DNA from 2 places in the Saccharopolyspora sp. NPDC002376 genome. Region 1 is predicted to be linked to the other one. Evidence: riboswitches for the same ligand, from Rfam matches in the RefSeq annotation. Region 1 holds a riboswitch; the other holds the start of a gene.
What was found. Region 1 has a riboswitch for S-adenosylmethionine ahead of thrC (threonine synthase). Riboswitches for the same ligand answer to the same signal wherever they lie in the genome.
Positions count from the first base shown of each region.

Region 2: it holds a riboswitch for S-adenosylmethionine, as region 1 does, so the genes downstream of both, ACWCO2_RS10390 (aminotransferase class V-fold PLP-dependent enzyme) here and thrC (threonine synthase) in region 1, are expected to answer to the same signal.

Region 1 covers NZ_JBSFBZ010000027.1:80,036-87,483, forward strand. The annotation lists gene lepA (translation elongation factor 4) at 1-497, opposite strand, end outside; gene ACWCO2_RS19475 (adenosine deaminase) at 764-1,747, shown strand; gene ACWCO2_RS19480 (VOC family protein) at 1,785-2,165, opposite strand; gene ACWCO2_RS19485 (EamA family transporter) at 2,462-3,217, opposite strand; gene ACWCO2_RS19490 (TSUP family transporter) at 3,798-4,604, opposite strand; gene rpsT (30S ribosomal protein S20) at 4,807-5,067, shown strand; gene holA (DNA polymerase III subunit delta) at 5,214-6,200, opposite strand; SAM riboswitch class I at 6,297-6,430, shown strand; gene thrC (threonine synthase) at 6,443-7,448, shown strand, end outside.
Region 2 covers NZ_JBSFBZ010000011.1:55-7,502, reverse strand. The annotation lists gene ACWCO2_RS10415 (cell division protein SepF) at 1-616, shown strand, start outside; gene ACWCO2_RS10410 (YggT family protein) at 636-920, shown strand; gene wag31 (DivIVA-like cell division protein Wag31) at 968-1,798, shown strand; gene ACWCO2_RS10400 (hypothetical protein) at 1,887-2,306, shown strand; gene ileS (isoleucine--tRNA ligase) at 2,616-5,771, shown strand; SAM riboswitch class IV at 5,905-6,020, shown strand; gene ACWCO2_RS10390 (aminotransferase class V-fold PLP-dependent enzyme) at 6,059-7,396, shown strand.

The sequences.
Region 1 (7,448 bases):
TCCGGCTCGCAGCCGATGATGTGCGCCAGCTCCGCGGCGTACTTGTCCGGTTCCGCAGCGGGCAGGTCGATCTTGTTGAGCACCGGGATGATCTGCAGCTCGTGCTCCATCGCCAGGTACAGGTTGGCGAGGGTCTGCGCCTCGATGCCCTGCGCGGCGTCGACCAGCAGGACCGCGCCTTCACACGCGGCCAGCGACCGGCTGACCTCGTAGGTGAAGTCGACGTGACCGGGGGTGTCGATCATGTGCAGCACGTGGTCGACACCGTCGGTGTTCCACGGCAGGCGCACGTTCTGCGCCTTGATCGTGATACCGCGCTCCCGCTCGATGTCCATCCGGTCGAGGTACTGGGCCCGGTACGCGCGTTCTCCCAGCACGCCGGTCAGCTGCAGCATGCGGTCGGCCAGCGTCGACTTGCCGTGGTCGATGTGCGCGATGATGCAGAAGTTCCGGATCCGCTCCGGGGGCGTGAACGTGGTGTCGGCGTAACTGCTCACTCAGTGTTCCTCGCGGATGTCGACTGGTGCGGGATTCACCCCATCGTCCCATGACACGCCAAGTGCTCGATGCCCAACTCCGGGTCATCCCCGACGCGACCACCGTGCGCACTGCGCTGAGCTGGCCGGATGCACGGTTTCTCCCGGTTCGTCCCAGATCGCGCTTTCGGTCACCCGCTGGTTCGCCGGTGCCGAGCCCGCGCCGCCCGGTGGCTACCGTTGACGCCCGGCAACACCGCCGGACACCGACTTTGGAGGACTGCCAGATGTCGTTGGGCTTGACCCTGCCCAAGGCCGAACTGCACCTGCACATCGAGGGCACCATGGAGCCGGAGCTGGTGTTCAGCCTTGCCCGGCGCAACGGCGTGGCGCTGCCCTTCGAGACCGTGGACGACCTGCGCCACCGGTACGTCTTCGACGATCTGCAGTCCTTCCTCGACCTCTACTACCTGGCGATGGTGGTGCTGCGCACCGCGCAGGACTTCACCGACCTCACCGACGCCTACCTGGCGAAGGCCCGCGAGCAGGGCGTGCGCCACGCGGAGATCTTCTTCGACCCGCAGGCCCACGTCTCGCGCGGCGTCCCGCTGTCGGAGGTGGTGTCCGGGCTGACCGAGTCGCTGCGCAACAGCAAGGAGCGCTTCGGCATCTCCACCCGGCTCATCGCGTGCTTCCTGCGCGACAAGGGACCGCAGGAGGCACTGGAGACCTGGGAAACGCTGCAGCCGCACCTCGAGCAGATCGACGGCATTGGCCTGGACTCCGCTGAGGTCGGCCACCCGCCGCAGCTGTTCGAGCCGGTGTTCACCCGCGCCCGCGACGCCGGCCTGCACTTGGTCGCGCACGCTGGCGAAGAAGGCCCGGCGGACTACGTCTGGCAGGCCATCGACGTGCTCGGCGTGGAGCGCGTGGACCACGGCATCCGGTCGGTGGAGGACGACGCGCTGCTCAAGCGACTGGCCAACGACCGCACGCCGCTGACGGTGTGCCCGCTGTCGAACGTCCGCCTGCGCTGCGTGCCGGAACTGTCCCAGCACCCGCTGCCGCGACTGCTCGACGCCGGGGTGCTGGTGACGATCAACTCCGACGACCCGTCCTACTTCGGCGGCTACGTCGGCGAGAACTTCGTCGTGCTGCAGGAAGCTCTCAAGCTCGACGACTCGGTGCTGCGCCAGTTCGCCGCCGACTCGTTCCGCGCGTCCTTCCTCCCCGAGGAGGAGCGCGCCGCGCTGATCGCCGAGATCCAGTGATGAACGCGCCCGTCTCCGGTTTCCGGAGGCGGGCGCTTCAGAGGTTGCGGACGTCTACGCGCAGCGGGTGGTCCGATGGGATCTCCACCAGCACGATCCGCATGCCGTCCGGGTCGGCGATCCACGCCTCGTCCAAGCCCCAGGGCTGCCGCGCGGGCTCGGCCAGCACGGTGACACCCTTCTCGCGCAGCTGCTCGAACTCCGCCCGGACGTCGCGCACCTGCAGCCAGAGCACCTGGTCCGGGCTCGGCCCCGGCCCACCGCTGCCGGAAACTTCCAGCAACCCCTGGCCGAGGAAGAACACCATGCCACCGGGGAACTCCCGAGCGATCGCCAACCCGAGCACGTCCCGGTAGAACCGCACGGCCCGGTCCCAGTCCCGAGGCCGGAGGATCAACCGGCTGGCCAAGACATCCATGCCCCGTTTCTACCGGCCCAAACGGCGACCTGCCGCTTCAGCTCGCCCGACGATCGCGAAGCGCCGGATCCACCAAACGCTCTGCCCGACGAAGCAGGGCCCGCAGCTCTACTTCGCTTGTTCCGCCCAATTCTCGGTGTGTTGAGGAACGCCTGCTCGACCTCTTCCATCGACACACCGTGTCGGGTCACTCCGGAGTTGGCCCGAAACGCGGTGTTCCACGCGGCCGTGACCACCAGATACCGCAGGCTGTGCGAATCCGGCGTGCACGGAGCGGTCGCCGCTGAACTGGACGTCTAGACGATGCCGAGGAGGACTACTCCGGTGAGGACCACGAGGGCTCCCGTCATGCGGCGGCCCGGTTGGGATTCGCCCAGGAGGCGCCAGGCCAGCAGGCCTGCGATGACGATGCTCAGCTCTCGGGCTGGGGCGACCAGGCTGACCGGGGCGAGCTGCATCGCGAACAGGACGAGGATGTAGGCCAGCGGCGACAGCAGCGCCACCGCGAGCACCGGGGCCCGGTGCTCGCGCCAGACCTCGGCGATCTGGGTGCGGCGGCGGGCGGCGTACGGGGAGAGCAGGATCGACCTGGCGAAGTTGTTCGCCCAGTCGTACAGCAGCGGGGACAGCGCCAGGCCGGTCACCGCGTAGGCGTCCCACACCGTGTAGACCGCGATCAGCGCACCGGTCAGGACCCCGAATCCGACCCCGGCCAGGCTCGCGCCGGAGCGCGGCAAGCCGTCGGACAGTCCGATCACGAGCACTCCGGCGATGACCAGCAACCCACCAGCAGCGCAGAGCCAGCTGGGGCGTTCACCCAGCACCAGGATCGCGATCAGCATCGCCAGCATCGGCCCGGTCCCCCTGGCCAGGGGGTACACCACCGACATGTCACCGACCGCGTAGCCGCGCTGCAGCAGCAGGAAGTAAGCCAGGTGCACGACAGCGCTGACCAGCACGCCCAACAGCCCAATGGCGGCGCGCCGCTCCAGATCAGCACACCAGTGGCGACCGGTAAGTACAGGACGGCTGAGCAGGCCGCGGTCAGCCACACGAATCCGGCGCCGGCCGATCCCGCGCGCTTGGCGAAGAAGTTCCAGCCCGCGTGGGCGAACGCAGCGGCGACGACGAGCAGGACGGCGACCAGTCCCATGGAACCCTCTCCGTGCCGCGCGGGCGCGCAGCATCCGGGTTCCTCCAGGCTTTTGTCCCGTCAGATGTGCGATCGCTCCCGTTCCGCGATCGTCGGTGCCGCTCGGACCTGACCTCCACACTCCTGGTTGTGGTGTTGCGTCGGAACGGGAGCGGAACCCTAGGCACAACCAGCGGTCATGCTACGCCGCTCAGGGGTTGGGGTTGAACGATGTTGTGGCACGTGGCACGCCTGTTCACGCGAGTGGCGGTGGTTCTTGCGAACACTCACGGGTCTTAGAACCTGCTTTTGAACTCGTTTTGCGTGGCGGTGCGGGTAGCGGAACCTCAGCGTCCACCTGGACTGCGGGTGCCCTGACTTATGTACACGGCGTCACGGCCGTCCTCGCCAGGCGAATGCTGAGAACCCTCGGCGGTGCCAGCGCCGAGGGCGGGCTCTGCGCCTTCGGCGCATCAAAAGCAAAGGATCAAAAAAGGCACTTAAACCCCAGCGGCCAGCTTCCAGCCGAGGCTGATCACGAGGCCGACGACCACCGTCAGGAAGACCCGGCGCACGAAACCGGATCCGCGCCGGGCGGCCAGCATCGCGCCGAGGACACTGCCCGCGACGTTGCTCAGCGCCATCAGGATTCCCAGCCCCCACAGCACCTTGCCCGCTGGGATGAAGAAGATCAGGGCACCGATGTTGGTCGCCACGTTGACGACCTTCGCGGTGGCCGAGGCCGTGAGGAACGCGAAACCGACCAGCCCGACCAGCAGGAACACCAGGAACGAGCCGGTGCCCGGACCGGCGATGCCGTCCCAGAAACCGATCATCGCACCGCCCGTGAGCATCACCAGCAGCTGCGCGCGACGCTCGAAGCGCGGCGCGTCCACCGAACCGAGATCGGGCTTGCGCCAGGTGTAGAGGCCCACGGCGACCAGGGCGACGAGCACGATGATGTTGAGGACGTGCGAGGGCAGCGCGTTGGCCAGCATCGCGCCACCCAACGAACCCAGCAGTGCCACCAGCGCCATCGACAGCGCGGCGCGCCAGTCGATCGGGGTGCGCTTGGCGTAGGTGCGGGCAGCCGCGGCGGTGCCGGCGATCGACGCGACCTTGTTGGTGGCCAGCGAGTAGATCACCTCACCACCGGGCATGAGCAGCAGCATCGCGGGCAGCTGGATCAGACCGCCACCGCCGACGATCGCGTCGACGGCTCCGGCGAGGAACGCCGCTGCGCAGAGGAAGAGCAGACCGGCGAGCGAGAGATCAGCGAAACCAGGCCAATTCAGGGCGTCCAGCACGAGGATCGACCCTATGGTCTGGTGGGGCCAGTTCCGAGGCTATGTGATCGCTCTCGCCCCGCCCGGCCGACATCCGCCCAGGTCGAGGCTGTTAACATGGTCGACCGTGCCGTGCGGCGTTCCGCCGTGGAGGAAACCTGCCCCTGGGCAGGGCCGATGAAGCGCGGCACGATCGATTCGACAGACGAGAAAGAGGCGAACAGTGGCCAACATCAAGTCCCAGATGAAGCGGATCAAGACCAACGAGAAGAACCGGCAGCGCAACAAGGCCGTGAAGTCCTCGTTGAAGACCGCGATCCGCAAGTTCCGCGAGGCCGCTGCCGCCGGCGACAAGGACAAGGCCATCGAGCTGCAGCGGGCCGCCAGCCGTGAGCTGGACAAGGCCACCAGCAAGGGCGTCCTGCACCGCAACCAGGCTGCGAACAAGAAGTCCGCCCTGGCGAAGCGCGTCAACGAGCTCTGAGCTTCGGTTTAGCTGAGGCCCCTTCCCGCTCGGGAAGGGGCCTTTTGCTTTCCTGTAGCCGGTTTTCGTGGCGGTGCGGGTAGCGGGCGGAATCTCAGTGTCCGCTTGGACCGCGGGTGCCCAACTTCATTTATGCCAGTTCGTGCTTACGCGCGTTGGTTTCGGAGTTCGACGAGGCGTAGGACTGTTCGTTCCAGGGCGTACGTGGGGTCTGCGGCCATGCCCTTAACTCCGGCGTTGACCTCGGCGACTGCTTGGAGGGCGGCTGCGAGGCTCTTGGGGTTCCAGCCCCTGGACTGGGACTGCGCCTTCTTGACCTTCCAGGCGGGCATGCCGAGTTCGCCAGCCAGGCGGAACGGGTCGTTTCGGCCGCCGGCTGCGGCGACGCGGCCGATGGTGCGGACCGAGTCCGCCAGCGCGTCAGCGATCAGCACGTGCGGAACACCGAGCTGCACCGCCCAGCGCAGGGCCTCCAGTGCGGCTGCCCGGTCCCCTGTCACGGCCTTCTCCGCGACCGCGAAGCCGGTGACCTCGGCACGTCCCCGGTGGTAGCGGCGGACCGCGGTCTCGTCGACCTTTCCGCCGGTGTCGGCGACCAGCTGGGTCGCTGCTGCGGAGAGCTCACGCAGGTCCGAGCCGACGGTTTCGATCAGCGCGGACACCGCAGCCGCGTCCGCCTTTCCGCCCGCGCGGCGGATCTCGTCGCGGACGAACGCTTCCCGCTCGGCGGGTTTGGTGATCTTGTTGCACTCGGTGACCCGCGCGCCCAGCTTTTTCAGCGCGTTGGGCAGTTCCTTGGCGTACTTGGACCGCCCACCACCGGTGTGCACGATCACCAGCGTCACACCGTCGACGGGTTGTTTGACGTGGGAGAGCAGGGCTTCGGCGATCTCCTTGCCCGCGTCCTGCGCCGATTCCACCGCCAGCACCCGACCCTCCGCGAACAGCGACGGGCTGAGCATTTCGGCCAGCTCAGGAGGGGTGAGTTCGCTCACCTTCACGCGGCGCAGCTCGGCCTCCGGGTCCGCCGCTCGGGCCGCTCCGACCGCCGCCCAGAGCGCGCGTTCCACCAGCAGTTCCTCGTCGCCGAGAACCAGGTGCAGCGGATCGTTGACCACGGCCGGTGAGCTCATGCCCGCATCGTCCCACGCACCCGCGACGATCCCGCCATCTGGATCGGCCTGGCCAGACTTGCGCGGGATCCATTAGCGTGGCCGCCACAACCGAATAGCTCATCCAGAGGGGCAGAGGGAACGGCCCGATGAAGCCCCGGCAACCGTTCGTCCGGCGAATCGTGTCTTCTTCCGCGAGGTCACCGGCGAAAGCGGTGCCAATTCCGACCCGTCCGCGGGATAGATGAGGAGAGGACCTCGCGATGACTGCTGCCGTCCGCGCCCAGAACGGAACCAAGACCTTCGACCTGGGCAACGCCGTCGAACTGGTGTCCAAGGAAGAAGGACACCGGCAGCCGCTGGCCCCCGAATTCGTTTCGCTCGAAGATTTCTCCCCCCTGGAAGTCGCCTACGACTTCCCGCGACTGCGCCGCGAGGACATCGAAGCCGGCCCCCGGTCGATCTGGCGGTACAAGCAGCTGCTGCCGGTGCCCTCCAACGTCGAGGAGCACCCGAACACCGACCCCGGCTGTACCCGCCTGATCCGCGCCGACAACCTCGCGAAGGCGTTGGGCGTCAAGCGGATCTGGATCAAGGACGACACCGGCAACCCCACCCACTCGTTCAAGGACCGCGTGGTCGCGGTCGCGCTGGCCGCCGCCCGCGAGTTCGGCTTCAAGGTGCTGGCCTGCCCGTCGACCGGCAACCTGGCCAACGCGGTGGCCGCGGCCGCCGCCCGCGCCGGCTGGGACTCGGTCGTGCTGGTGCCCAAAACCCTTGAGCGCGCCAAGATCCTGATGAGCGCGGTCTACGACGGCTCGCTGCTCGCCGTCGACGGCAACTACGACGACGTCAACCGCCTGGCCACCGAGCTGGCCGGTGAGCACGAGGACTGGGCGTTCGTCAACGTCAACGTCCGGCCCTACTACTCGGAGGGCTCCAAGACGCTCGCCTTCGAGGTCGCCGAGCAGCTCGGTTGGCGCATCCCCGAGCAGATCGTGGTGCCGATCGCCTCCGGCTCGCAGCTGACCAAGGTCCACAAGGGATTCAACGAGCTCGGCGAGACCGGTCTGGTCGAGCCGAGCCCGGTGCGGATCTTCGGTGCGCAGGCCTCCGGCTGCTCCCCGGTGTCCTCCGCGTACAAGAACGGGCAGGACGTGGTGCAGCCGGTGCGTCCGGACACCATTGCCCGCTCGCTGGCCATCGGCGCGCCCGCCGACGGCCCGTACGTGCTGGACATCGTCCGCAAGACCAACGGCGCCATCGAGG
Region 2 (7,448 bases), on a different contig from region 1:
GCACAAGTTGAAGGCCTACTTCGGCATGGTTCCGGCCGACGAGGTCGACGAGTACGACGACGAGGTCGGCTATCGCGACCGGTACGCCGAGTCCGATCGCGACACCTACGACGGCCCCGTTGAGCGGGGCGGACGACGTCGTGTCGGCACCCGCGGCGGATACCAGTCGGAGCCCGATGCCGAGCCGGACTTCATCGAGGAGTTCCGGGACCCGGCGCCGCGTCCGCGTCGGCAGTGGTCGGCGGAGGCTCCGGCGCGCAGCTCGCTGCCCACCGGTCAGTCGCGGGAGAACGTCTCGCAGCTGCGGGCGGTCACCGACACCGGTTCCCTGTTCAACTTGAGCAAGATCACAACCCTGCATCCTCGCAGCTACAGCGAGGCCCGTACGATCGGCGAGCAATACCGGGACGGCACGCCGGTGATCATGAACCTGACCGAGATGGAGGAGGCCGACGCGAAGCGCCTGGTCGACTTCGCCGCTGGGTTGGCGTTCGCCCTCCGGGGCTCGATCGAGAAGGTCACCAACCGCGTGTTCTTGCTCTCACCGCCCAACGTGGACGTTGCGGCCGAGGACAAGAGGCGGCTCGCCGAGGGTGCCTTTTTCAACTACGGGTGAGTGGTGGCACAGTTGAAGCGTGAACCCGGTGCAGATCGTCCTGTTTTACGTTCTGTTCTTCTTCTGGCTCCTGCTCACGGCCCGTATTGTGATCGAACTCGTTCGAGTGTTCGCTCGCGATTGGCGGCCCGTTGGGGGGGTTGCAATCGCGTTGGAGAGCATCTACACAGTGACCGACCCACCCGTAAAGTTGGTGCGTCGGGTGATTCCGACGGTCCGGATCGGCGGCGTCGGACTGGACCTATCGATTATGGTGCTGCTGCTGGTCGTGTTCATACTGATGCGACTGGTGCAGCCCGGGTGACGGGGAACCCGGGCTACCCGCAGCCGAGGAGTGCGTGAGGTGATCTTGTGGGCTTGACCCCCGCCGACGTGCATAACGTCGCGTTCAGCAAACCTCCGATCGGTAAGCGGGGCTACAACGAGGACGAGGTGGATGCATTCCTCGACCTGGTTGAAGCCGAGCTTGCCCGGCTGGTGGAGGAGAACAACGATCTGCGCAGCCAGGTCGAGCAGCTGGAGTCCCAGCTGCAGACCGCGCAGGTCGACTTGGAGGACGCCCGCACCCAGGCGGCATCCGCTTCCTCGACCCCGGCCCCACCGACGGAGGAACCGCGCCGGCTCACCCCGGTTCCGGCGCCGTCCGCTGCCGAGCAGACCTCGCCCGGCGGTGACCATCACGTGCAGGCCGCCAAGGTGCTGGGCCTGGCGCAGGAGATGGCCGACCGGCTGACCGGTGAGGCCAAGGCCGAGGCCGACGGCATGCTGGCCGAAGCGCGGACGAAGTCCGAGCAGCTGCTCTCGGAAGCGCGCTCGAAGTCCGACAGCATGGTCAACGAGTCCCGGACCCGTGCCGAGACGATGCTCAACGACGCCCGGACCCGGGCCGAGACGTTGGAGCGGCAGGCCCGCGAGAAGGCCGCCAACCTGGAGCGCGACGCGCAGCGCAAGCACGCCGAGGTGATGGGCAACATCACGTCGGAGAAGAACGCCCTCGAGAAGAAGATCGAAACCCTGCGCACGTTCGAGCGCGAGTACCGCACTCGACTGCAGACGTACCTGGAGTCGCAGCTTCGCGAACTGCAGGACCGGGGTTCGGCCGCGCCGGCCGAGAGCGGCAGCAGCCGCTCGGGTCAGCAGGCCAGCTACAGCTTCGGCGCACGTGCCGCCGAGGCTGGCTGACGGAACTGTCCGCATCAGCGGCGACGGGTGGAGTGCCCGTCGCCGCTGGTGTGCGTCCGGGGCCGTGTCGCGAGAGGTGTGAGGTCGCGTGCTGTTGGTCGTGCTGCTGCTGGTCCTGCTGGCCGCTGGTGTGCTGGTCGGCGCCGTCGTCGGCGGCGAGGCCGAGCTGGCGTGGCTGTCGGCGCTGGCCAGCGCGGTCGCGGTCGGTCTGCTGGCGGCGGACCGGGTGCGGCGGCGCCGGGCGGCGAAGCAGGAGACGGCCGAACCGCCGTTCGCCGACGTCGGCGAGGAGCCGGCGGAGGAGCGCAGCAACGCCTCCGAGGTCGCGCGACCGGACGCTAAGGTCCTGGTGATCGACGAACGGCCGCGCTACCACGTCCGCACCTGCGAGTGGATCGGTTCCCGCAAGACGATCGAGCTGACCTTGCGCGAGGCGCGAGAACTGGGCTTCACGCCCTGCGCCCTCTGCGCCCCCAACGCCACGATCGCCGCCGAGGTCCGCCGCTAGTAACCGGGCGGATGTCGGACCGGTGAAAACCGGTGGCGGGGGACCGGTACGCTGGAACGACCAGGCGATGATCCGGCCATCACCGGGGAGCCTCCGGAAGAACGGGTGCCCGTGGCACCTCAGTAGAACCGGACGGGTCCAGCCCGTCACAGCTGGCAACGAGTGGTCGTCGACGTTCGTCGGCGGCAAGCGGGGTGGTACCGCGGATCTCGTGCGGAGCATGCGCACGAGGTGTCGTCCCCGTGTGGGCACCGAGTCATCGGTGACCGTGCGGCGGCAACGACACACACCGCGAGGAGCGCATCCGCGATGTCATATCCCAAGGTTCAGTTCGGCGACGCCGGTGAGCGCGGCGTGGCTGCCCAGCCCGCGTTCCCGGACATCGAGCGCCAGGTGCTGGATTTCTGGGCGAGCGACGACACCTTCCGGGCCTCGGTCGAGGCCCGAGAGGCCGGGACCAACGGTGCCAACGAGTTCGTCTTCTACGACGGCCCGCCGTTCGCCAACGGCCTGCCGCACTACGGGCACCTGCTGACCGGCTACGTCAAGGACGTGGTGCCGCGCTACCAGACGATGCGCGGTCGCCGGGTCGAGCGCCGGTTCGGCTGGGACTGCCACGGTCTGCCCGCCGAGGTGGAGGCGGAGAAGCAGCTCGGCATCACCTCGAAGTCCGAGATCGAGACGATGGGCGTGGCCGAGTTCAACGACGCCTGCCGCACCTCGGTGCTTCGCTACACCGAGGAATGGGAGAACTACGTCACCCGGCAGGCGCGGTGGGTGGACTTCTCCAACGACTACAAGACACTCGACCTGGACTACATGGAAAGCGTCATGTGGGCCTTCAAGACCCTGTGGGACAAGGGTCTGGTCTACGAGGGCTTCCGGGTGCTCTGGTACTGCTGGCGCTGCGAGACGCCGCTGGCCAACACCGAAACCAAGATGGACGACGTCTACCGCCAGCGGCAGGACCCGGCGGTGACGATCGGCCTGCGCCTCAACGCTCCGGGCAAGGCCTACGACGGCGCGCTGGCCCTGGCATGGACGACCACGCCGTGGACCCTGCCGTCCAACCTCGCCGCCGCGGTGCACCCCGAGGTCGACTACGTGCTCGTCGCGCCGGCCAACAGCTCGGAGCGGTACGTGCTGGCCGAGGCTCGGCTGAGCGCCTACGCGCGGGAGCTCGGCGAGGACGTCGCCGAGCACGTCGTGGAGCGGTTCAAGGGCAGCGAACTGCTGGGCACGAAGTACCAGCCGCCGTTCGACTTCTTCGTCGGCCGCGAGAACGCCCACCAGGTGCTCGCCGCCGACTACGTGACCACCGAGGACGGCACCGGGCTGGTGCACATCGCGCCGGCCTTCGGTGAGGATGACAAGGTCGTCACCGACGCCGCGGGCATCGAGCCGGTGGTTCCGGTCGACGCGCACGGCAAGTTCACCGCCGAGGTGCCGCCGTACGAGGGTCTGCAGGTCTTCGAGGCCAACAAGCAGATCGCCCGCGACCTCAAGGACAAGGGTCTGCTGCTGCGGCACGAGACCTACGACCACCCGTACCCGCACTGCTGGCGCTGCGACAACGCGCTGATCCAGCGGGCGGTGTCGTCCTGGTTCGTGGCGGTCAGCAAGTTCAAGGACCGGATGGTCGAGCTCAACAAGCAGATCAACTGGGTGCCGGAGCACATCCGGGACGGCCAGTTCGGCAAGTGGCTGGAGAACGCCCGCGACTGGAACATCTCGCGCAACCGGTACTGGGGTTCGCCGATCCCGGTGTGGGTCTCCGACGACCCGAACTACCCGCGCACCGACGTCTACGGCTCGCTGGACGAGCTGGAGCGCGACTTCGGCGTGCGGCCGGAGGACCTGCACCGCCCGCAGATCGACGAACTGACCCGGCCCAACCCGGACGACCCGACCGGCAAGTCGACCATGCGCCGGGTGCCGGAGGTGCTGGACTGCTGGTTCGAGTCCGGCTCGATGCCGTTCGCGCAGGTGCACTACCCGTTCGAGAACTCCGAGTGGTTCGAGCACCACTACCCGGGCGACTTCATCGTCGAGTACAACGGGCAGACCCGCGGCTGGTTCTACCTGCTGCACGTGCTGGCGACGGCGCTGTTCGACCGCCCGGCGTTCACCAACGTGGTGGCCCACGGCATCGTGCTGGGCGACGACAAGCAGAAGATGTCGAAGTCCAAGCGCAACTACCCGGACGTCAACGAGGTCTTCGACCGCGACGGCTCGGACGCGATGCGCTGGTTCCTGATGGCCAGCCCGATCCTGCGCGGAGGCGACCTGGTGGTCACCGAGCAGGGCATCCGGGACGCGGTGCGCCAGGCGGTGCTGCCGCTGTGGAACTCCTGGTACTTCCTGGCGCTGTACGCCAACGCCGAGGGCGTCACCGGCGAGTCCAGGGTGGACAGTCAGCACGTGCTGGACCGCTACGTCCTGGCCAAGACCCACGAGCTGGTCGGTGACGTGCAGGCCGCGATGGACTCCCTCGACCTGGCCGGTGCGTGCAACACCGTCCGGGACTTCCTGGAGGTCCTGACCAACTGGTACGTGCGGCGTTCCCGCGACCGCTTCTGGGCCGGTGACCGCGACGCCATCGACACCCTGCACACCGTGCTGGAGGTGACCAGCCGGGTGGTGGCGCCGATGCTGCCGCTGACCGCGGAGGCGGTGTGGCGCGGGCTGACCGGTGGGCGCTCGGTGCACCTGGCCGACTGGCCGCTGGTCGACGAGCTGCCCGCGGACGCGGCGCTGGTCACCGCGATGGACCAGGTCCGCCAGGTGTGCTCCTCGGCGTCGGCGCTGCGCAAGGCCAACAGGCTGCGCGTGCGGCTGCCGCTGGCCAAGCTCGTGGTCGCCACGGAGCAGGCGGAGGCCCTGCGTCCGTTCGCCGACCTGATCCGCGACGAGATCAACGTCAAGGAGCTGGAGCTGACCACCGACGTGGCCGCGCACGGCCACTTCGAGATCGCGGTGAACGCGCGGGCGGCCGGTCCGCGCTTGGGCCGCGAGGTGCAGAAGGTCATCAAGGCGGTCAAGGCCGGCGAGTGGAGCCGCACCCCTGGCGGCGCGGTCGTCGCGGCCGGGATCGAGCTGCAGGACAACGAGTTCAGCGAGCAGCTGGTGTCCACCGACTCCGGCGCGGCTTCGGCGCTGCCCGCGGGCCTGGGCCTGGTCGTGCTGGACACCGAGGTGACCCCGGAACTGGCCGCCGAGGGCGTGGCCCGCGACGCGGTCCGCGTCGTCCAGCAGGCTCGCAAGGACGCCGACTTCGAGGTCTCCGACCGGATCATGGTGACCGTTTCGGCGCCGGAGGAGGTGCTGTCGGCGGTGGCGGCGCACCGCGAGTTCATCGCGGCCGAGACCCTCGCCAACGCGGTCGAGTCCGGTGACGTGGCCGACGGCTTCACCGGCGCGGTCGGCGACGGGACCGAGATCAAGGTGTCCGTCACCCGCGCCTGACCTGCAGTGTTCGGGTGGCGCCGGTTCGTCCGGTGCCACCCGGACCCCGCGGGCGGTGTGACGCAGAACGCTCCCACGTCTCGGGAACGGGTGTTGCCCGCTGTGCGGGCTTTTCCTATGGTGCTGTTTCGAAGGTCATGAGTGCCAGCGCGTAGCCCCGGCTTGCTGGCCGGCAACCCTCCAACCGCGGTGGGGTGCCCCGGGTGAGGACCTGGCCGGTCGCGCAGGGCGATCCGGCAAGCGCGGACCCCTCCTGGGAGGGTCCGATGAGGCCCTTGGAGGGCGTCATGACGTCTGCCGCTGTCCGAATCCCGAAGCAATCCACTGTGGACAGCCGCGTGCCCGCGGTCGTGGGAAACGAGCTGAGCGTTCCGCTGGTCACCGGGGAGTGCATCGGTTATGCCAACCTCGATCACGGCGCCAGCGCACCTTGTCTGAACAGCGTCCGGGCCGCCGTTGACCAGCTGCTTCCGTGGTACGCCAGCGTGCACCGTGGGGCCGGCTTCGCCTCGCAGGTGTGCACCAGGGTCTACGAAGGGGCGCGGGACGTCCTGCGGGACTTCGTCGGGGCCCGCCGCGCCGACTCGGTGATCTTCACCCGCAACACCACCGACGCGTTGAACCTGCTGGCAGGAGCCTTGCCGCGCGGTACCTCCGTCGTCGTCTTCGACACCGAGCACCACGCCGCGCTGCTGCCCTGGACCGGTCCGCGGGTGCGGCGGATCGAGGCTCCCGCGACTCCGGCCGACGCAGTCGCCGCGCTGGACGCCGCGTTGGCGGAATGCCCGGAGGGGCCGCGGCTGGCGGTGATCACCGGGGCCTCGAACGTCACCGGTGAGCTGTGGCCGGTCGCCGAACTCGCCCGGGTGGCCCGTCGTCGAGGCGCGCGAACCGTGCTCGACGCCGCGCAGCTAGCCCCGCACCGCCCAGTGCGGATCGGTGAGCTCGACATCGACTACGTCGCGATCTCCGGTCACAAGCTGTACGCGCCGTTCGGTGCGGGCGCGCTGATCGGACGCGCGGACTGGCTCAACGCCGCGGATCCGTACCTGGCCGGTGGCGGCGCGACGCGGAAGGTGAACGAGCGCGCGGTCAGCTGGAACACCGGCGAGGAGCGGCACGAGGCCGGCTCGCCGAACACCGTCGGCGTGCATGCGCTGGCCAAGGCCTGCGAGACGATCTCGGCGGAATGGGTCAACGTCGTCGAGCACGAGGAGGCGCTGCTGCGCCGGTTGCGCGCTGGGCTGAGCGAGGTGCCGGGACTGCGCGAGCTGTGCCTGTTCGATGCCGACCACGAGCGCGTCGGCGTCGTGAGCTTCACCATCGACGGCCAGGACCCGGGATTGCTCGCCGCTGCGCTGTCGGCCGAGCACGGCATCGGCGTCCGCGACGGCCTGTTCTGCGCCCACCTGGCGACTAAACGACTTCTGTCGCGAGCGGGCTCGGACGCGGACCGCGCAGTGCGTGTGAGCATCGGCCTGGGCACCACGGCTGAACACGTCGACCGCCTGGTGGACGCCGTGCACGAGCTCGTCGCCGAAGGCCCGACCTGGCGCTACGAGCAGGTCGACGGCCGCTGGACTCCGGCCGACGACCCGCGCCCCCTCCCGGACTTCCTCCCCTGACGCGATTTCATTGAGGTGATCTCAGTGGAATGGGGAGGGCTGGGGGCCTGAA